Linked DNA regions of Glaciimonas sp. PCH181. The main gene of each other region encodes a partner of the protein of the gene in region 2 in a complex. Links are inferred from orthologs where the notes say so. Each region holds a gene or a part of one and is shown on either strand. Other genes may lie near its edges. The genes, in order: secY and secA.

Region 1 (9,619 bases), on a different replicon or contig from region 2:
GTTTTGCTTTAGGTCCAATATAACGTGCCACGATGTTTCCTTTAGTGAGTGACGTCAAGACCCATGACTTATAACAGTCTGGTTACATGACGCTAGTCTGCTTTGCCTACAAACAGACGGTGGGCTTAAGAACAAAACCCGCCAAGGTCATTGGCGGGTCACTTGCAAGCTGCTAATTCGAGAATTAACAGCGCAACAATTACTTAGATACGACGACGCTTTGGAGGGCGGCAACCGTTGTGCGGAACTGGTGTCACGTCTTGAATTTGAGTAATTTTAATACCCAAATTATTCAAAGCGCGAACTGCAGACTCACGACCAGGGCCAGGGCCCTTGATGCGAACTTCCAGATTCTTAACACCACATTCAACAGCCACTTTACCGGCCGCTTCTGCTGCAACCTGCGCTGCAAATGGAGTCGACTTGCGGGAGCCTTTAAAGCCAGCGCCACCAGATGTCGCCCATGACAACGCGTTACCTTGACGATCGGTAATCGTGATGATGGTGTTGTTAAAGGACGCGTGAATATGCGCGATACCTTCTGCAACGTTCTTTTTAACTTTTTTACGCACACGTGCTGCTGCGGCGTTATTGGGGGACTTTGCCATAATAATTTCCTTGAATCCGACTACAAATCAACGCGCAGTTAATTATTTCTTCAGCGATTGAGCGGCTTTACGCGGCCCCTTACGGGTACGAGCATTGGTACGGGTACGTTGACCACGGCAAGGTAGACCCTTACGGTGACGCATACCACGGTAGCAACCCAGATCCATCAGACGCTTGATGTTCATCGACAATTCGCGACGTAGATCACCTTCGACGATGAATTTTGCAATTTCATCGCGTAGCTTTTCTAATTCGCTATCGTCTAGATCTTTGACCTTTTTACTGGTCGAAATACCCGTAGCATCGCAAATCTTCTGCGAACGTGGGCGGCCAACACCATAGATGGCGGTTAAGCCAATAACAGTGTGTTGATGGTTTGGGATATTTACCCCTGCAATACGTGCCATTCGTTATTCCTCGATCAATAACGTTAGTTAACCTTGGCGCTGTTTATGGCGCGGTTCTGTGCAAATGACGCGAAGAACGCCTTTGCGCTTAATGATCTTACAGTTGCGGCAAATCCGCTTAACTGATGCGAGCACTTTCATGGTGGCCCTCTTTCTTTCAGCTTAAGGTTCTAAATACTGTTTATTTGGTACGGAAAACAATCCGTGCCCGGCTTAAATCATAAGGTGTCAATTCTACCGTCACCTTATCTCCTGGAAGGATACGAATATAGTTCATCCGCATCTTGCCAGAAATATGACCGAGGACGATATGTCCGTTTTCCAACTTGACTCTAAATGTAGCATTGGGGAGATTCTCTAGAATCTCGCCTTGCATCTGGATAACGTCGTCTTTTGCCATTCGGTCTACTGGTTCCTCTGGGCGCTCAATCCAACTTAACGCGTAGGAATTCCGCCCTTGAAATTTGCTTTACGAAGCAGCGATTCATATTGCTGCGACATCACATAATTTTGTACTTGCGCCATGAAGTCCATGGTGACCACAACGATAATCAACAGCGATGTGCCACCAAAATAAAATGGCACCTTCCAACGCGCAATCAAGAACTCTGGCAACAAACATACCAAGGTAATATAAACTGCACCTGCTAATGTCAAACGCATCAAGATCTTATCGATATAACGTGCAGTCTGATCACCTGGTCGAATTCCTGGAACAAACGCCCCGCTCTTCTTCAAGTTGTCTGCAGTTTCTTTGCTGTTAAATACCAATGCGGTATAAAAGAAGCAAAAGAATACGATCGCAACTGCGTACAACAAAGCATGAATCGGTTCGCCTGGTGCCAACGATGCTGCCAGATCTTTCAGAAACCGCACTACAGGATTAGTAGTGTCCCCTGAAATAAACCAGCTAGTAATCGTCGCTGGGAACAAGATAATTGAAGAAGCAAAAATTGGAGGAATCACACCTGCCATATTCAACTTCAGTGGCAAATGACTACTTTGACCACCATAAATCTTGTTACCAACTTGCCGCTTTGCGTAATTCACCAATATCTTGCGTTGTCCACGTTCGATAAACACCACCACGAACGTTACAGCTGCAACTATTAGACAGATTAAAATCGCTGACAACGCTGCCATTGAGCCTGTACGCACCAACTCAAATAATCCACCGACCGCATTAGGCAAGCCCGCAGCGATACCAGCAAAGATAATGATAGAGATGCCGTTACCAAGACCACGCTCAGTAATTTGCTCGCCTAGCCACATCAAGAACATTGTGCCAGTCACCAGCGTCACAACCGTCGTAAAACGGAAAGCCAAACCTGGATCAAGTACCAAACCTGCCTGTGATTCAAGTGCTACAGCAATACCTAACGCCTGGAACGTCGCCAAAAGCAATGTGCCGTAACGTGTATATTGCGTAATCTTACGTCGCCCAGACTCGCCTTCCTTTTTCAAGGCCTCGAGTTGGGGTGACACGATTGACATCAGTTGCATAATGATCGACGCCGAAATATACGGCATGATCCCTAATGCAAAAACGGTAAACCGCGATAACGCACCGCCGGAAAACATGTTAAACATACCAAGAATACCGCCTTGGTTCTGCTTAAACAACTGGGCCAACTGTGTCGGATCAATACCCGGTACAGGAATATGTGCGCCAATCCGGTAAACAACCAGTGCTGCAAGCAAGAACCACAAACGTCCCCAAGGGAAGCCGCTAGCAGCGCTCTTTGCAAGTTGGGGAGTAGTCGCCAATTGTCGCTCCGAGTCAGTAAACCAAATTAAGCAACAGTGCCGCCAACGGCTTCGATAGCAGCTTTAGCGCCTTTAGTTGCGATCAAGCCCTTCAATGTCACTTTTCTGGTCAGCTCGCCGGACAGAATAACCCGTACCACGCGTGCTAGCTCACCGATAACGCCGGCTTGCTTGAGAACCAAAATATCGATTTCATTAACAGGCAATAGTTCCAATTCCGACAAGCGGACTTCTGCTTTATACGGAGTTGCCATTGATTTAAAACCACGCTTAGGCAAGCGGCGTTGCAAAGGCATCTGACCGCCCTCAAAACCCACTTTATGAAAACCGCCTGAACGAGATTTCTGACCTTTATGGCCACGACCTGCAGTTTTACCTATACCCGAGCCGATACCGCGACCTACACGACGCTTGTAATGCTTAGCGCCATCTGCTGGTTGGATAGTATTCAATTCCATAATTTGCTCCGTTCGTAAGCCGAAGCTTACGAAACCACTTTCACAAGATAGGACACTTTATTGATCATGCCACGCACAGATGGAGTGTCTTGCAATTCGGAAACCGAATTAACACGACGCAAACCCAACCCGCGAACTGTCGCACGATGTGTTTCACGCGTGCCGATCAAACCTTTGATCAATTGTACTTTTACAGTCTTTGTCATCATGATCACCTTAGCCGAGAATATCTTCAACGGATTTGCCGCGTTTAGCAGCGATTTCCGATGGAGTGTTCATTTTTGCCAGACCATTCAACGTGGCGCGAACCAGGTTGTAAGGATTGGTGGAACCGTTGGACTTAGCCACAACGTTCGTGATACCCATCACTTCAAAAATAGCGCGCATAGGACCGCCAGCGATAACACCAGTACCTTCTTTAGCTGGAGCCATCAGAACTGATGAGGCGCCATGCTTGCCGGTCAAAGTGTGCTGTAAAGTACCGTTCTTAAGCGTTACTTTAATCATCTTGCGACGGGCTTCTTCCATAGCCTTTTGCACTGCAACTGGCACTTCTTTCGATTTGCCCTTGCCCATGCCAATACGGCCATCGCCATCACCAACAACAGCCAATGCTGCGAATCCCATGATACGACCACCCTTAACCACTTTGGTTACACGGTTGACCGCAATCATTTTTTCGCGCATGCCATCATCTGGCTTATCGCTTTGCATTTTCGATTGCATTTTTGCCATGACGATTTTCCCTTAGAACTTCAGACCAGCTTCACGTGCGGCATCTGCCAACACTTTGACGCGGCCATGATAACGGAAACCGGAGCGATCAAACGCAACTTCGGTAACCCCTGCTTTCAATGCCTTCTCAGCGACGCGCTTGCCAACCAGCGATGCAGCAGAAGTATTCCCGCCTTTGCCAGACTGACCAGCCAACTCTTGGCGCACTTCAGCTTCTAGTGTCGAGGCCGAAGCCAGCACTTTTGCGTCAGGGCCAATGATGCTAGCGTAGATATGCAAGTTAGTACGATGCACTGCTAGGCGTGTCACCTTTAACTCTGCGATCTTGGCACGCGTTTGGCGTGAGCGGCGCAGACGTGATTGTTTCTTATCCATCGTCAACCCCTATTACTTCTTCTTGGTTTCTTTAAGGATTACCACTTCGTCCGAGTAACGAACGCCCTTGCCTTTATATGGCTCAGGTTTGCGGTAAGCACGAACTTCTGCAGCAACCTGACCAACACGTTGCTTGTCGATACCCTTGATCAGGATCTCGGTTTGCGTCGGTGTTTCGCACTTCACGCCTTCAGGCATTTGGTGAGCAACAGGATGCGAGAAACCGAGCGACAAATTCAACTTATCGCCTTGCGCTTGCGCACGAAAACCAACGCCTACCAAGTTCAGCTTCTTTTCGAAGCCCTTAGTAACACCGGTAACCATATTGTTGACCAGCGCACGTAATGTGCCGGACATCGCATTGGCTTCGCGACTATCATTCGCCGCAGCGAAATTAAGTGTGCCGTTGTTGTTTTCGATAGTCACCAATCCTGTTAAGGATTGGAACAGTGTGCCCAATGGGCCTTTTACTACGATCTGCTCTGCAGTGATGGTCGCTTCCGCGCCAGCTGGCAGTGCAATCGGCATTTTACCTACACGTGACATGTTGGGCTCCTTAGGCGACGTAGCAAATAACTTCGCCACCGACACCGGTTGCGCGCGCTTTGCGGTCCGTCATGACACCTTGTGGTGTCGAAATAATTGCCACACCCAAGCCGTTCATCACATTTGGAATGTCATCTTTGCCTTTGTAGACACGTAATCCTGGACGGGATACGCGCTCAATACGCTCAATAACTGGACGGCCGGCATAATACTTCAAACCGATTTTCAATTCTGCTTTGCCACCTGCTTCAGCAACAGCAAAATCTTCGATGTAACCCTCGTCCTTAAGGACGTTAGCAATCGCAATTTTGACCTTCGACGATGGCATTGCCACGGCGGTCTTTTGAACTACTTGCGCATTGCGGATACGGGTCAGCATATCGGCGATAGGATCGCTCATACTCATTGCTTATTCTCCTATTACCAGCTAGCTTTAGTCATACCCGGAATCTCACCACGCATGGCGATTTCACGGAGCTTAATACGGCCCAGACCGAACTTGCGGAAAGTGCCACGTGGACGACCAGTCAAGGCGCAACGATTACGTTGACGAGTCGGATTTGAGTTACGTGGCAACGCTTGCAATTTCAAGCGAGCTTCGTAGCGCTCTTCTTCCGACTTCGATTGGTCATCAATGATTGCCTTTAACTCGGCACGCTTACCGGCAAATTTCTTTACCAGGTCAGCACGCTTTTGTTCACGGTTAATCAGTGCCAGTTTTGCCATGGCAACCTCAGTTTCTGAACGGAAATTTAAATGCGGCGAGAAGCGATTTTGCTTCATCGTCGGTCTTGGCAGTCGTCGTGATACTGATATTCAGACCACGCAATGCATCAATTTTGTCGTATTCAATTTCGGGGAAAATGATTTGCTCTTTAACACCGATATTGTAGTTACCACGACCGTCAAATGCACGACCAGATACGCCACGGAAGTCACGAACGCGTGGAAGCGCGACAGTAACCAGACGATCCAGAAATTCGTACATATGAGCACCACGCAGAGTGACCATACAACCAATTGGGTAGCCTTCACGGATTTTAAAACCCGCAATCGCTTTACGCGCCTTGGTCACAACCGGCTTTTGACCTGCAATCTTAGTCAAATCGCCAACAGCGTGTTCAATGATTTTCTTGTCCGCGATCGCTTCCGACAGACCCATGTTAAGGGTGATCTTCAAAATGCGCGGAACTTCCATTGCCGACTTGTAAGCGTATTTCGCTGTCAGATCAGCAACGACCTTTTCTTTATAGAACTCTTGGAGACGGGCCATGATCTCTTAAACCTTAACAACTTCGCCGCTGGACTTGAAAACGCGAACCTTCTTACCGTCCACGTCTTTAAAACCAACGCGATCTGCCTTGCCAGTTGCTGCGTTAAACAACGCAACATTTGACACATGAATTGGCATCAGCTTATCAACGATGCCACCAGTTTCACCAGTCATCGGATTTGGCTTAGTCGCTTTTTTAGCGACGTTAATACCATCAACGACAACAAAGTTAGCATCAACGCGTTGCTTTACAACTCCGCGCTTGCCCTTGTCTTTACCAGTCAGGACGATTACCTCGTCACTTTTCCGAATCTTATCCATCTCGACTCCTTACAGCACTTCAGGCGCGAGTGAAACAATCTTCATGAAGCGCTCTGTGCGCAATTCACGAGTGACTGGTCCAAAAATACGCGTACCAATTGGCTCCAGCTTTGCATTCAACAACACAGCTGCATTACCATCGAACTTAACCAACGAACCATCCGGGCGACGCACACCTTTTGCAGTGCGAACAACCACGGCGTTGTAGATCTCGCCCTTTTTAACGCGGCCACGCGGCGCAGCAACTTTGACTGTTACCTTGATAACATCGCCAATGCTGGCGTAACGACGCTTGGAACCACCCAGAACCTTGATGCACATTACTTCACGCGCACCAGTGTTGTCGGCCACTTCGAGCCGGCTTTCCGTTTGAATCATAATATTTTCTTTCCCAACTTAACTCGTGGCCGCCTATGCGGATTTACGGTCAGTCTTGGTCCTGTCAGAAACACCCTGATGGATGTACTGCTTAGGTGGACGACTTCCAAAACTTCTTGCTAATTCTACTTATTAACTGCAGGGTGTTTATTTCGCTCTTATCGGAAACCAAGAAGAGCGAAGCCAAGCATTATTACATCAAAATGCCTGGCTCGCAACAAATATTTATAGAACTTGTGCTACTTGTACCACACGCGTCACGCTCCAAGCTTTAGTCTTGGAAATAGGACGGCCTTCCTGAATTTCAACTACGTCGCCTTCCTTAGCCTGATTAGCTTCATCATGCGCATGGTACTTGTTAGTACGTACGATGATTTTGCCATACAGAGGATGCTTTACGTGGCGTTCGATCAGGACGGTAACAGTCTTATCCATTTTGTCGGACACGACCTTACCAACCAGCGTGCGCTTCAGCGCTTGTTTCACTTGATCGTTCATTACTGGGCGCCCTTCAAATTGATGACGGTCTTTACCCGTGCGATATCGCGACGAACTTTCTTCAATTGCGACGTATTGTTCAATTGCTGAGTACCGATTTGCATACGAAGGCTAAACTGCGCCTTCAACAATTCTTTCAGCTCTTTAGTCAATGCCGCTTGATCTTTGTCGCGGAGTTCAGATGCTTTCATGATTCACTCCAATTATTGGCCGACTTGACGCACGACAAACGTGGTCAATAGCGGCAATTTAGCTGCAGCCAAACGGAATGCTTCACGCGCGAGTGTTTCATCGACGCCATCCATCTCGTACAGCACTTTACCTGGCTGAATTTCAGCCACGTAGTACTCAGGATTACCTTTACCGTTACCCATACGGACTTCGGCAGGCTTTTGCGAAATTGGTTTGTCTGGGAAAATACGAATCCAGATCCGACCACCCCGTTTGATATGACGAGTCATTGCGCGACGTGCCGCTTCGATCTGACGCGCAGTGATACGACCACGTCCAACCGCCTTCAGGCCAAATTCGCCAAACGACACGGCAGTGCCGCGTGAATGCGAAATGCCTTTATTGCGGCCTTTTTGCTCTTTACGATATTTTCTGCGTGCTGGTTGCAGCATGATTATTCTCCTGCTTTCTCAGCCGGCGCAACAGGAGCACCTTCAGCAGCGCCATCCGGCTTTTTGGCACGGGCTGGACGCGCAACTGGCGCACCTGGACCTGCCGTAGTAGTTTTAGGACGTGGACGGCTAGATGGCTTACCATCGTCACGACGTGGACCACGACGCTTTTTGTCATCGTCATTAGGGATGTCAACTACCGGCGTTTCACCGTTAGGCAAACGATCGCCTTTATAAACCCAGACTTTAATACCAATAATGCCGTACGTAGTTTCAGCTTCGCCAAAACCGTAATCAATGTCAGCGCGCAGAGTGTGCAGTGGCACACGACCTTCGCGATACCATTCTGTACGAGCAATTTCAATACCATTCAGACGACCAGACGACATGATCTTAATACCTTGCGCGCCCAAACGCATTGCATTCTGCATCGCACGTTTCATCGCACGACGGAACATAATACGCTTCTCGAGCTGCTGAGCAATCGAATCAGCAATCAGTTGGGCGTCAGTTTCAGGCTTACGAATTTCTTCGATATTAACGTGAACTGGTACGCCCATCAGTTTTGTCAACGCAGACTTCAATACTTCGATGTCTTCGCCTTTTTTACCGATAACAACACCTGGACGTGAGCTGTAAATTGTAATACGTGCGTTCTTTGCAGGGCGCTCGATAACAACACGGCCAACGGAGGCGTTCTTCAGTTTTTTCTTGAGGTAAGCACGAACTTTAAGATCTTCGTTCAGCATAGTGGCAAAATTACTATTGCCAGCATACCAACGTGAACCCCAGTTACGCGTTACCGCAAGTCGAAAACCGGTTGGATGAATCTTCTGTCCCATCGTGACTCCTTAGTTTCCGACAGTCACGTAAATGTGACAGGATTGCTTCGAGATACGATCACCACGGCCTTTTGCACGCGCTGTGAAGCGCTTTAGGACCGAACCTTTTTCGACATAAATCGTCGTGATTTTCAGTTCGTCGATATCTGCACCATCATTGTGCTCGGCGTTCGCAATTGCGGACTCCAAAACACGTTTGATGATAGCCGCACCCTTCTTCGGACTAAACGTCAGAATATGAAGAGCTTGATCAACTTTTTTGCCGCGAATCAGGTCTGCGACCAGACGGCCCTTTTGGGCCGACAGACGCACACCGCGGAGGGTAGCTTTAGTTTCCATCATCGGACCTTATCTCTTAGCCTTTTTATCGGCAGCATGACCTTTGAACGTACGGGTCAATGCGAATTCGCCGAGTTTGTGACCGACCATATTTTCGGAAACATAAACCGGGACGTGTTGTTTACCGTTATGCACGGCAATCGTCAAACCGATAAAGTCCGGCATGATAGTCGACCGGCGCGACCAAGTCTTAATTGGCTTTTTGTCTTTGATTGCCTGAGCAGCCTCAACTTTTTTCACCAGATGGGCGTCGCAGAACGGCCCTTTTTTCAATGAACGTGTCATGTGTTACCCCTTATTTCTTGCCACGGCGCGAGACGATCATTGAAGTAGTACGCTTATTGCGGCGTGTCTTCTTCCCTTTTGTCTGCTGACCCCATGGCGAAACTGGATGACGACCAGCTGCAGTCTTACCTTCACCACCACCGTGAGGATGGTCAACCGGATT
Region 2 (13,068 bases):
CTGGAAGTTGCAGGACGTGCCGATTTAAAGCTCGATTTGCTGCAAGAACTTGAACGCCAGCGACAAACCCTTTTAGGCTTCCGGTCAAATCCAAATGTTCAGTCGGAAATGCTGGACGCGGTATTACATGAATTAGACGAGACCAGCACTGCGTTGATGGGCATGCAGGGCAAGACCGGCCAGCATATCCGTGAAAACGAATGGCTGATGAGTATCCGGGGTCGCACCATCATCCCCGGTGGCGCTTGCGAATTCGATCTCCCATCATATTATGCGTGGCAACAACATTCAGCAGATAAGCGCTACGCGGATATTGTGGGTTGGTTTGCACCGTTGGCACCGTTGTTTGATGCGATTGGGATTGTATTGCGACTGCTGCGCGAAACCGGACATCCGGTCAAGATCAGCGCCGATAACGGTAGTTATCAGCAAATGCTGCAAGGTAAGTCTTATCAAATGCTACGAATCATGCTGGATGAACAACTCGGCGCGATCCCCGAAATATCGGCAAATAAATACATGCTCTGGATACGTTACACATCGCAGGGCGGTGACCTCAAACCCAAGGCGTTCGAAGGCGAAGTACCGTTCGAACTGACCCTCTGCAATTTTTGATTTAAGATTTTTGACACTATGGCTATTGTTGATTGCCCTACCTGCGGCACAAAAGTTGAATGGACCGAAGCAAATAAATTCCGCCCTTTTTGCTCTGAACGCTGCAAGCAGATTGATCTGGGCGCATGGGCCGAAGAGAAATATACCATTCCAGCGGTCAATCCGCCGGATGATATTGATGATGACAACAAGTTGCAACAATAACCCATCGCGCGCAGCCAATTTTCGCTACCATTGAAATAAGATTTTTTACGACGTTCCCGCTACCCGGTATCAGGCGGCTGGGCAACCTTCCGCCTGGTTAATAACCCGCAACTGATCCAACCAGGCAATCAGCGGAATCGTCGCTTCCAGCAATGGTTCCACCGCGACGCTTCCCTGCCACGCAAACGCCTGCCCTTCCAGACTTTGCGGTTCTCCGCGCCATTCTCTGCTGATGTAAAAGTGCAAACGCACGTTAGCGTGAGGATATTGATACTGCACGCCACACCACGGCTCGGCCGAGATAATGTCGATTCCTAGCTCTTCCATAAACTCACGCTGTAACGCAGCAAAAATCGCTTCGCCGCTTTCTACTTTTCCGCCCGGGAACTCCCAATAGCCGGCATAAGGTTTGCCAGCAGGTCGTTGCCCCAACAAGACATCGCCATTAGGCCGTAACAGAATGCCGACGGCGACGTTGATAGGGGCTGCGCTGGATGCGGTATTGGCTGCCGTCATGTTTATGGCGTCATCCGACCAGCATGATCCTTGGCAAATTGCCAAGCTACCCGGCCTGAACGGGAACCACGCTGCAAAGCCCAACGCAGCGAATCACCCTGCGCCTCGGCAATTTGCGCCGCATTACAACCGAAATGCCCAAGCCAATGCGCGACGATATCCAGATAATCGTCTTGCTTGAATGGATAAAATGTCACCCATAAACCAAAGCGTTCGGAGAGTGAAATTTTTTCTTCGACGGTTTCGCCGGGATGCAAATCACCATCTTCCGTGGTTTTGTATGACATGTTATCGGACATTTTTTCTGGCAACAAATGACGCCGATTCGACGTCGCGTAAATCAGCACATTATCGGATTGCGCGGCGATACTGCCATCCAGCGCCACCTTAAGGGCCTTATAACCGCTCTCGCCTTCTTCAAACGACAAATCGTCACAGAAAATAATAAAGCGCTCTGCACGACCTGCAACCAGATCGACGATATCCGGCAAATCTGCCAAATGGTCTTTATCGACTTCAATCAAACGCAAACCTTGCGGCGCATATTGATTCAGACAAGCCTTGATCAACGACGATTTTCCGGTGCCACGTGCGCCCGTCAGCAATACATTGTTGGCAGGTTTACCATCGACGAATTGACGCGTATTTTGATCAATCTGTGACTTTTGCGGGCCGATATTATGCAGGTCGGACAAACCGATATCGGACATATGACGCACTACTTGCAAATAGCCGCCGCCTTGATTGCCATTGCGTTGGCGCCAGCGGAACGCGATCCCTGCCCGCCAGTCTGGCGCTGAATTCGGGTTAGGCAAAGTCGCCTCAAGTCGTGCCAGAACAGCTTCAGCACGGATTAAAAAATGGTCTAGTTGTTTCATGTAAAGCCAATCAATCTGATTATTCAAACAGCAAAGAATGATACCCGCAAGGCAACATTACGAAATAGCGCATATTGCCGCTTGAACATTATGCATCAATCAAGAACGGTAATCGGCATTAATCGTTACATAGTCGTGCGACAGATCGCAGGTCCAGATCGTGGCAGCAGCATCGCCGCGTCCCAGTTTGACGCGTACCGTGATTTCACTTTGCTTCATGACACGTTGTCCATCGGCCTCTTGATAGTCGACATTGCGTCCACCATTTTTGGCAACCCAGACATCGTCCAGATACAGGTTGAGTTTGCTTACATCCAGATCATCCACACCCGCATACCCAATCGCCGCCAAAATTCGCCCGAGGTTAGGATCAGATGCAAAAAATGCCGTTTTAACCAGTGGAGAATGACCAATCGAATACGCTATTTTGCGGCATTCCTCAACATTCAGCCCGTCTTCAACGGTGACGGTAATGAATTTGGTTGCGCCTTCACCGTCACGGATAATGGCTTGCGCCAGGTGCTGCGACAATTCAGTCACGGCTGCTGCCAGCGCCGTATATTCGGGAGAATCAATACTATCGACTTCGAGTGGACCGACGCCAGTGGCAATCAGCATGAACGAGTCATTAGTCGATGTATCGCCATCAATCGTGATGCAATTGAAGGATTGATCGGCAGTTTGCTTGACCAAGTGATCCAGCACCGGCTGCGCAACTTTGGCATCAATTGCCAGAAACCCGAGCATGGTCGCCATATTTGGTCGAATCATGCCAGCGCCCTTGCTGATCCCAGTCATGATTACCGGCTTACCGGCGATCGTGACCGTCCGCGACGCCGCTTTCGGCTGAGTGTCGGTAGTCATGATCGTTTCTGCTGCATTAAACCAGTTATCGGCTTGCAGATTTTTTAACGCGCCGGGTAAGCCAGCCTGAATCCGCTCAACCGGCAATGGCTCCAAAATCACACCAGTTGAAAACGGCAAAATCTGTTCCGCAGCGCAACCGAGCAACTCGGCCAAGGCGACGCAGGTGGCGTTTGCCGCAGCCAAACCGGCTTCACCCGTTCCTGCATTTGCATTGCCGGTATTTACCACCAGCGCTCGAATCGGCGCGCCAGAAACCCGTGCCGCCTCCAGATGCGCCTTGCAGACCTGCACCGGTGCAGCGCAAAAACGATTTAACGTGAACACCCCGGCAACCGTTGCCGTGGGTGCCAGTTTCATGACGAGCAAGTCCTTGCGATTGGCTTTGCGCACACCAGCCTCCGTGTGGCCAAGTTCGATACCGGTAACAGCCTTCAGATCAGAGGCAACGGGAATGGGGGAATTAACGGCCATGAATATCTCTCGGAAAATAGGAAAAAATGACGCATGAAAATGGGTAAAGGCAACGATCGCCGGGGAATCGGGTAAAGATCATTGAGGGATCAATGACTGATCATTTAGGGATCCTATTTTTATCCAATTGCGGTCGCTATTTTAAAACGGATAAGCACGTATCGGGGAATTCGGTGCCAATGATCGCGGCTCACCACAAAAAAAAGCGGAGCTGGTTTCCCGGCTCCGCTTTCATTTCTTAGCAACTTGATCAGTGACTTAGTAGCTGTTCACCAACAAATTTTTACGCCAACTGCCCATGACACTGTTTGTACTTTTTGCCGCTGCCGCATGGGCATGGATCGTTACGTCCGACTTTAGGCACTGCATCGAAAGGCGATTGAAATCTCACCTCATCCGGATGCGCGGTCGGCGCTAACAACTCTTCTGCGGCAGCATTAGGATTGAATTCGGCATGTTGATAATGCACGTTTTCCAGATGCGATTGCGACAGCTCTTCTTCCACTGCCTCAATCTCTTCGCGGTTTTCGATACGCACCGTCATCACTACGCGCACAACTTCATTCTTGATCAGATCAAGCATTTGACCGAACAACTCAAAGGCCTCGCGCTTGTATTCCTGCTTTGGATTCTTTTGTGCGTAACCGCGTAAATGGATACCCTGACGCAGATGATCCAGCGCTGCCAGATGCTCACGCCAATGGCTATCAACGCTTTGCAGCATGACGCTGCGCTCAAAACCGGCAAACGATTCTTTGCCAACGACTTCCGATTTAGCGGCGTAATCAGCGTCAGCAGTGGTCAAAACGCGATCCAGCAACTCATCATCGGTTAGATTAGGCTCAGCTTCTAATGTCTTTGCTAACGGGACTTCAAGATGCAATTCGTTGACTAATGCGGTCTCCAGCGATGGGATATCCCACTGCTCTTCGAGCGATTCTGCAGGCACGTAAGTACGGAAAGTATCGTTCAACACGCCGTGACGCAATGAACCGATCATCTCCGACACATCGGTCGATTCCAGCAATTCATTACGCTGTTGATAAATTACTTTACGTTGATCGTTGGCGACATCATCGTACTCCAGCAATTGCTTACGAATATCGAAGTTACGCGCTTCAACTTTACGCTGCGCGGACTCAATCGAACGAGAAACAATACCAGCCTCGATAGGCTCGCCTTCCGGCATTTTCAGACGATCCATAATGGCGCGTACACGGTCACCGGCAAAAATACGCAGTAAAGCGTCATCCAATGACAGATAAAAACGCGACGATCCTGGATCGCCCTGACGCGCTGCACGACCGCGCAACTGATTATCGACGCGACGCGACTCATGGCGCTCTGTACCAATAATGTGCAAACCACCCGCATTCGTCACATGGTCATGCAGTGATTGCCATTCATTGACTAACTTGGCCGATTGCGCTTCCTTCTGGCTATCAGTCAGGCTGTCATCCGCATCGATAAACTGAACTTGTTTTTCTACATTGCCGCCCAGCACAATATCCGTACCGCGACCTGCCATGTTGGTAGCGATGGTGATCGCCTTCGGGCTACCCGCTTGGGCAATAATTTCTGCCTCGCGGGCATGTTGCTTGGCGTTCAACACGTTATGCGGCAACTTGGCGTTGGCCAAAATGCCAGACAATAATTCTGAGTTTTCGATAGAAGTTGTACCAACCAGGACCGGTTGTCCGCGCTCGTAGCAATCCTGGATATCGTGCAACATTGCGTTGTACTTTTCCATCGACGTTTTATAGACCTGATCCTGACGGTCTTTACGCTGATTCGGTCGATTTTGCGGAATCACGACGGTTTCCAGACCGTAAATTTCTTGGAATTCGTAGGCTTCAGTATCAGCCGTACCCGTCATCCCGGCCAGCTTGCCGTACATACGGAAATAGTTCTGGAAAGTGATGGATGCCAGCGTTTGATTCTCGTTCTGAACCTTCACGCCTTCTTTCGCTTCCACCGCCTGATGCAAGCCATCCGACCAACGACGCCCTTGCATCATCCGGCCTGTGAATTCATCAACGATGACGACTTCACTGTTTTGAACCACGTAATGCTGATCCTTGTGATACAGCGAATGCGCGCGCAACGCAGCGTACAAGTGATGAATCAGGCTAATATTGGCAGCGTCATACAATGATGCGCCTTCTGCCAGCAATCCCATACTTGTCAGGATTTGTTCAGCTTTTTCGTGGCCAGCTTCTGTCAACAATACCTGATGGGCTTTTTCGTCCTTGGTGTAATCGCCAGGAACTTCAACTTTACCTTTACCATCCGGTGTTTCTTCGCCCACTTGCATGGTCAGCAGCGGCGGTACAGCATTGATTTTTAGATAAAGATCGGTATGATTTTCGGCTTGACCGGAAATAATCAGTGGCGTTCGCGCTTCATCGATCAGGATCGAGTCAACTTCATCGACAATCGCGAAATTTAGGACACGTTGCACGCGGTCCCGCGCCTCGAACACCATGTTATCGCGTAAATAATCAAAGCCGAACTCGTTATTGGTGCCATAAGTAATGTCAGCCGCATACGCAATTTGCTTATCATCGTGCTCTACAGCGGACAAATTCACACCCGTAGTCAGACCTAGCCAGCTATATAGGCGACCCATCCAGTCAGCATCGCGCTGTGCCAGATAGTCATTGACGGTCACGACGTGTACGCCCTTGCCAGCCAATGCATTCAAATACGCTGGCAGCGTTGCCATCAGCGTTTTACCTTCACCAGTACCCATTTCAGCAATTTTGCCGTAATGCAGGACCATTCCGCCAATCAACTGCACATCGAAGTGGCGCATTTTGAGGACGCGCTTACCGGCTTCGCGACAAACTGCAAACGCTTCCGGCAACAAATCATCCAGTTTTTCGCCCTTGGCGATGCGCTGCCTGAATTCCGACGTTTTAGCTTGTAACTGCTCGTCCGACAACTTTTCCATTGTCGGCTCGAGACCATTAATTTGGCTTACAGTTTTTTGGTATTGCTTGAGCAGTCGCTGGTTGCGGCTACCGAAAATCTGGGTCAGTAATGACATGCTTGGATTCTAAAAAAGGTATCGGAGGTATTTCGCGCTTCCATTGGACAACGCTATTTTTACATCAACCATAAACGTAAAATATAAAGCATGGGTCGGTAACAAGGAAAGCGAAACGAACAAAATGCTTAGAGGTCTGGAAATGCAGTAACACAAAACCGGACTACCACTAATTAAGTAACGGATTTTATCATGCGACCTTCGACAGGTTGGGGTTATGCATCAGGAAACAATACCTAACGCGCCAATTTGTAAGGTTTGATGCATCTTTATAACGGATAAAAAAGAAATGTGTGTTATTTAATCATCAACTCCGCCATTTTCGCCTGATCAGTCCCCGCTGCCAGAAATTTACGCGGATCTTGCGCCACATTTTTTATTCTGACCTCAAAATGCAGATGCGGCCCAGTTGAACGCCCCGTGCTGCCAATATCTGCAATATGCTGACCGCGCCGCACGATGTCACCTACTGTTACCAATAGTTTCGACGTATGTGCATAACGGGTAATGATGTCATTGCCATGATCAATGTCGAGCATGTTGCCATAAGCGGGATGATACTCGGCAGCGATCACCACACCGGCAGCAGCGGCGACGATAGGCGTGCCGGTCGCGGCAGGAAAATCCAGCCCTTCATGAAACGCGCTATGGCCGGTAAAAGGATCTAGTCGCCAGCCGAAACTGGATGAGTTGTAATTGACCGCAACCGGTTGATTGGTTGGCAACAATTTGCCCTTGATTTTATCGTTCATTAACGTGGTTTCCACCACATTCATATAATCGGCGCGATAGCCTATATCGCGTGACATGCCAGCCAGTGCCTGTTGAAATTCATCCATACTCAAAACGTGGGACGTCCGTTCTTTGACGTTGCTTGGCTCGATGCCGCCGGTTCCGGGTATTTCCTTGAAATTAAATTCTTCCGGCTTGACGCCTGCCAAACCCTGAACGCGCTCTCCAAGTGCATCCAGTCGTAACAGTTGGGCCTGCATCTGGCCTAATTTGACTGCCATTGCGGCTAAATTTTCTTTCAAGTATTGATTACTGTCCGGTGCATTACCGGCTGGTTCAGTCGAATACTTTGATAAAAAGGGGATGCTACCTGCATAACGAAAAGTGATTAAATAGACCAACGCCGTTGCGCATAGGACTGCGCCCAGAAAAATGGCCCCCATCAACGCAAAATGGCGCACGCCCAACGTAATCGATTTGGCTCTGGCAAAGCGTGCATGCAGCAAAATTACTTGCATCGTCGCGGTCTGGGCTTGGCGGTTACGTGATATGGTTTCGTCATCATGCGCAAACTCTCATTTTCCTCTTCGTTTGGGCAAGCGAAGACAGGCTCAAAATTTTCCAGGGCGGTCTCTCGCGACGCCTCCGATTTCCTGCGCGGTGACGACAAAATGGCAGCGTTATTGCCAACTTTGGGCCGCATGGCAGCATTGCAAAAACAATGTGGAATTGGATTGCCAAGCATGTTTGCGGCCTGCGAAGTCCTGCATTTTGACGCTGGGCAGTTAGTCTTGTCTGCTCCAAATGCCGCATTGGCGACCAAGCTGAAACAGCAATTACCGAAGCTACAGAGCTATTTGCTGGCGGAGAACTGGCAGGTTAATGGAATCCGAATCAAAGTGCAAGTTAGCCAAAACCTCAAAAAAATCACCCCAGTCAAGCAATTTAGCCTGACCCCGGAAGCGGCTTCTGCATTCTCCAATCTGGCCGTATCGCTGGAGGAATCGCCCCGTAACGAAGCATTGAAGGCTGCTCTTGCAGCGCTGGTTGGCCGCTATAAAGAGCAATCTAATAGATAAATCAACGTTGCGAGAGACGGTAAAGCCGCGATTATTTAAGATAATCCCGCAGTGTCGCAACTGATAACGAATGCAAAGGAAGCTGTGAATTGATATACGCCCTAAACTTAGCGGCCCACAAGACATTAGCTTAATTCAACGCCCATTCCTCAGTTGCCTGCCGCTGATACGTATCCGGCGCTAACGCCAAATCATCAAAGCTGACAATTTCATAGGCATCCGGCTGCGCAAGCAATGCCCGCAACAACTGGTTATTCATAGCGTGCCCGGACTTATGCGCTACGTAACTGGCTAGCAGAGGATGGCCGATCAAATATAAATCACCGATGGCGTCCAATATCTTGTGCCGCACGAACTCATTCTCATAGCGTAAACCATCGCTATTCAGAATCCGATACTCATCCATGACGATCGCATTTTCCAGCGAACCGCCTCGGGCCAAACCCATCCCGCGCAAAGTCTCAACGTCCTGCATAAAGCCAAAAGTACGCGCACGGGCGATCTCTTTGACATACGACTCAATACTGAAATCGACTTCAGCAGTCTGGCCGGTGCCGTCGACGGCAGGATGATGGAATTCAATAAAAAACTTTAACTTGAAGCCGTTACATGGCTCAAGACGCGCCCATTTTTCCTTGTCGCCCTGACCTTCGCGTACTTCAACAGTCTTTTTGACACGGATAAATTTCTTGGCAGCGCCTTGCTCTTCCAAGCCCGCTTGTTGTAGCAGAAATACGAATGAGGAGGCGGAGCCGTCCATGATCGGAATTTCTTCTGCAGTCAGATCGACGTATAAATTATCGATCCCTAAACCGGCGCAGGCTGAGAGCAAATGTTCCACCGTGGATACGCGCTCACCATCTTTGGATAGCACCGACGCCATGCGTGTATCGCCAACACTGTTCGCCGAGGCGGGAAAATCAATCACCGGATCCAGATCAATACGCCGGAAGACGATCCCGGTATCAATTGCAGCCGGGCGTAAGGTCAATTCAACCTTGGTGCCGGAGTGCAATCCGATTCCAACAGTTTTGACAAGTTTTTTGATAGTGCGTTGTTTTAACATGTTGTCATTATAGATGTTACCCAAAAGTTCGACTGTAACGATGTGTTGCCGTGTGGGGAAAAAAATACGGATCGGTATTTCATCCCACTCTTTGCCGGATTTAGTGGGGAACACCCAAAATAAAACGACGCTCAAGGCTTAATGCCACTCAGTTAACGCTGAACGGCATTCTTGTTTTATGGCAGTTGTATGCGATGGTGCAGAGGTTGGTAATTTACGCATAGGTTAACAGCTGGCACGAACGTTACAAGAAAAATAAAAATGCCGTCCAGTCTTAACTGAACGGCATTTGCGCTCAAGGCACCGTTTTATTATCAAATCGATCATGCAATCAAAGATTGCAACGCGATTTAGATTTGTCCCAACAAGACTTCTGCTTTCGATACTTCAAAAGTGCCACCTTGCTCGACGTTCAATTGTTTGACCACGCCGTTATCGATGAAAGCGGAGAAGCGTTGCGAACGTGTGCCCATGCCGAACTTACCGAAATCTGCTTCCAGACCCAGAGACTTGACGAAATCGGCATTGCCATCAGCCAATAAACGTACGATACCTGTGGCTTTTTGATCGCGGCCCCATGCACCCATGACGAAAGCATCGTTGACCGAAATTGCCCAAATTTCATCTACGCCTTTAGCTTTGAATTCAGCGGCAAGCTGAATATAGCCTGGCAAATGCTTGGCGGAGCAAGTTGGCGTGAATGCGCCCGGTACGGCGAACAAGGCGATTTTCTTGCCTTTGACTAAATCACTAACGTTAAAAGTATTTGGTCCAAGCGAACAACCTTCTGTTTCATTTTCGATGAACTCTGCTAATTTGCCTTCTGGCACGGTATCGCCGATTTTGATTGTCATGATGACTGTCCTTTTATCTAATTAATATGGTTTGCATGATGAAAATGGTGAAAACTGCTACTACGCGTTTAACATTTTTATCGTTACGTCGAATAATGAAAAGCCGCTTCGTTTACCGACGTTTCTACTCGCCGAAAATGATCGCCTTCTTGGTTTGTGACAGCAGAAATGTTACTTTCCAGCCGCCCAAAGAAAACGCCGCGCCAGAGCGACGCGGCGTTCCGAAGTATGCCCTGTTCCACGTTGTTTTGCAGGGCATCCCTCGTTTACACTCGTTCGCGGAAAGTATTCTGTGGCGACTTAGCCGCCATAAAATATCCCCGCTAGTTATTACTGTTAGTCCGCTTGCTTACGCAGGAAAGCCGGAATGTCATACGTTTCCATGCCATTCTTTTCCAATGCCCGAACCGTATCCGAAGCCGACTCACGACGCCATACTGCTGGCGCTTTCATGCCTTCGAATGACGAACTACCATGGCCGGAATGCGCGCTGGAATGACCATGACCATGCTGCATCATCGGTTCATTGTGCGTTCCAGTACGCAGCATTTGCGGCTGAACCAATTGCACCGATTTGCGAGCACGACCAAGGCCGGTTGCTACTACGGTGACACGGATGTCGTCGCCCATGGTTTCGTCGTAGGCGATACCTTGCGCAATCGACGCGTCCGGTGCTGCAAACGCACGCACAGTTGCCATGACTTCCTTGATTTCCTTACCCTTCAGGCTGCGACTTGCGGTCACATTCACCAACACGCCACGCGCACCGGACAAATCGATACCATCCAGCAACGGCGACGCGACAGCTTGTTCGGCCGCCAGACGAGCGCGGTCAACGCCGTGCGCTGTTGCCGTTCCCATCATCGCCTTGCCTTGTTCGCCCATGATCGTCTTAACGTCATTGAAATCGACGTTGATATGACCCGGTACGTTAATGATTTCTGCAATCCCGGCTACCGCATTGTTGAGCACATCATCGGCGTGTTCCAGCCATTCAACCATGCTGTCGTCTTCGTAAATCTCTTCCAGCTTTTCGTTAAGAATAATAATCAACGAATCAACGTGTTGAGACAGCGCTTCCAGACCTTCATCAGCGAGGTCCATGCACTTCTGACCTTCGTAAGAAAATGGTTTGGACACCACCGCAACCGTCAGCGCGCCTAGTTCTTTAGCGATCTGTGCGACCACCGGCGCAGCGCCAGTACCAGTACCGCCGCCCATACCGGCTGCGATAAATACCATGTGCGCACCGCGCAGTGCATCTTCAATCCGCGCCCGGGACTCTTCCGCCAATTGACGGCCGACTTCCGGCTTCATCCCTGCGCCCAGACCGGTATCACCGATCTGAATCACGTTATGCGCTTTGGATTGCTTCAGCGCCTGGGCATCGGTGTTGGCAGCGATAAACTCGACTCCCGAAACACCCTTATTGATCATATGCTGAACCGCATTGCCGCCAGCGCCACCGACGCCAACGACTTTAATCACGGTACCCAGCGTTGCATTGTCAAGCATATCGATTTCCATGATGTTTCCTCATAAAGTTGCAGCATCCAGTCAATAGGCATCACGCGGTGTGAGGCCTAGCAACTGAGAACTGCGCGTTACATTAACAACAAAAAACAACCATAAACATTTACCAGCCAATTTAATAATGTCCTGCTACATCTGCTGCGTTTGTTCTATCGCCGTTATTAGTAACTACTCGTACAGCAATATTGATGCCATCGGTTCATTGACTGCTACGTCAACGATTGACGTTTAAAAATTACCTAAAAACCATTCCTTCATGCGCTGCCAGACAGCCTTTGCAGAACCCTCCTGACGCGTCACGATATAACCGCGCAGATACTGTTTTTTTGCTTCCAGCAGCAAGCCCAGCACTGTTGAGTAGCGTGGACTCCGCACCACATCGGCCAATTGACCGCTGTAATGTGGCGTTCCCAAACGTGCTGGCTTCAGGAAAATATCTTCGGCTAATTCGATCATGCCGGGCATCAATGCAGAACCGCCAGTCAGAACGATACCGCTCGATAACACCTCTTCGTAACCGGACTCACGCACGACTTGATGCACCAAAGCGAACAACTCTTCGACACGTGGCTCGATCACAGCGGCTAATGCCTGCCGCGACAGATTGCGCGAGCTGCGATCACCCAGGCCGGGCACTTCCAACGTTTCACCAGGATCAGCCAGAATCTGCTTGGCGACGCCGTAGCGCAATTTGATTTCTTCTGCTTCTGCAGTTGGCGTACGCAATGCCATCGCGATATCGTTGGTAATCTGATCGCCAGCAATCGGGATCACAGCGGTGTGACGAATCGCGCCTTCTGTGAAAACCGCGACGTCGGTCGTGCCGCCGCCGATATCCACCAAGACCACGCCGAGTTCTTTTTCATCGGGGGTCAGCACAGCGTCGGCCGAGGCCATTGGCTGCAAAATTAAATCCGATACTTCCAGCCCGCAACGACGAACGCACTTGACGATATTCTGTACCGCAGAGACCGCGCCGGTGACGATATGCACCTTTACTTCTAGTCGGATACCGCTCATGCCGATTGGTTCACGCACGTCTTCCTGACTATCGACAATAAACTCTTGCGGCACCGTGTGCAGCAATTGCTGATCGGTCGGGATGTTCACTGCTTTAGCCGTTTCGATCACCCGCGAGACATCCGCTGCGGTGACTTCCTTGTCCTTGATAGCGACCATACCGCTGGAATTGAAGCTGCGAATA

Evidence for each region.
Region 1: the proteins of secA (region 2) and secY are in contact, whole or in part, in a crystal structure (PDB 3DIN), measured with the Thermotoga maritima proteins. The link is inferred for Glaciimonas sp. PCH181 from one-to-one orthologs. Residues at the interface, in WP_004082002.1 of Thermotoga maritima: Glu261, Ala262, Arg263, Lys300, Ala301, Arg302, Thr303, Ile304, Ile305, Leu323, Tyr324, Asp325, Pro326, Val329, Ser330, Tyr333, Ile336, Lys340, Phe345, Val349, Glu363, Phe364, Tyr374, Ser375, Gly376, Gly377, Glu393, Ile395, Thr482, Ser483; in WP_004081795.1 of Thermotoga maritima: Glu108, Gly109, Glu110, Glu111, Ala236, Glu237, Arg238, Arg239, Ile240, Thr241, Ile242, Gln243, Tyr244, Ala245, Arg246, Arg247, Val248, Thr249, Gly250, Arg251, Arg252, Val253, Tyr254, Gly256, Ala257, Ser258, Thr259, Tyr260, Leu261, Pro262.

The regions. Positions count from the first base shown.
Region 1 is NZ_PYFP01000002.1:866,482-876,100, forward strand. What follows is about bases 618-3,464. They hold secY (preprotein translocase subunit SecY), read right to left. Parts: upstream 2,784-3,464; coding sequence 1,452-2,783; downstream 618-1,451. Other genes in these bases: rpsM (30S ribosomal protein S13), read right to left, coding at 651-1,016; rpmJ (50S ribosomal protein L36), read right to left, coding at 1,044-1,157; infA (translation initiation factor IF-1), read right to left, coding at 1,198-1,416; rplO (50S ribosomal protein L15), read right to left, coding at 2,810-3,241; rpmD (50S ribosomal protein L30), read right to left, coding at 3,268-3,450. Also shown: rpsD (30S ribosomal protein S4), read right to left, coding at 1-31; rpsK (30S ribosomal protein S11), read right to left, coding at 204-608; more of rpsE, read right to left, coding at 3,465-3,976; rplR (50S ribosomal protein L18), read right to left, coding at 3,989-4,351; rplF (50S ribosomal protein L6), read right to left, coding at 4,364-4,897; rpsH (30S ribosomal protein S8), read right to left, coding at 4,908-5,303; rpsN (30S ribosomal protein S14), read right to left, coding at 5,318-5,623; rplE (50S ribosomal protein L5), read right to left, coding at 5,631-6,170; rplX (50S ribosomal protein L24), read right to left, coding at 6,177-6,491; rplN (50S ribosomal protein L14), read right to left, coding at 6,501-6,869; rpsQ (30S ribosomal protein S17), read right to left, coding at 7,095-7,367; rpmC (50S ribosomal protein L29), read right to left, coding at 7,367-7,558; rplP (50S ribosomal protein L16), read right to left, coding at 7,571-7,990; rpsC (30S ribosomal protein S3), read right to left, coding at 7,993-8,832; rplV (50S ribosomal protein L22), read right to left, coding at 8,842-9,174; rpsS (30S ribosomal protein S19), read right to left, coding at 9,181-9,456; rplB (50S ribosomal protein L2), read right to left, coding at 9,467-9,619. UniProt on the Escherichia coli protein: The central subunit of the protein translocation channel SecYEG. Consists of two halves formed by TMs 1-5 and 6-10.
Region 2 is NZ_PYFP01000006.1:193,939-207,006, forward strand. Bases 3,635-6,910 are described here. They hold secA (preprotein translocase subunit SecA), read right to left. Parts: upstream 6,601-6,910; coding sequence 3,835-6,600; downstream 3,635-3,834. Other genes in these bases: C7W93_RS24015 (M23 family metallopeptidase), read right to left, coding at 6,897-6,910. Outside these bases: cell division protein ZapD, read left to right, coding at 1-615; DNA gyrase inhibitor YacG, read left to right, coding at 634-819; C7W93_RS23995 (NUDIX domain-containing protein), read right to left, coding at 889-1,335; C7W93_RS24000 (ATP-binding protein), read right to left, coding at 1,338-2,213; bifunctional glutamate N-acetyltransferase/amino-acid acetyltransferase ArgJ, read right to left, coding at 2,313-3,551; more of C7W93_RS24015, read right to left, coding at 6,911-7,850; C7W93_RS24020 (hypothetical protein), read left to right, coding at 7,896-8,411; lpxC (UDP-3-O-acyl-N-acetylglucosamine deacetylase), read right to left, coding at 8,542-9,477; C7W93_RS24030 (peroxiredoxin), read right to left, coding at 9,828-10,331; cell division protein FtsZ, read right to left, coding at 10,668-11,858; cell division protein FtsA, read right to left, coding at 12,093-13,068. UniProt on the Escherichia coli protein: Required for protein export, interacts with the SecYEG preprotein conducting channel.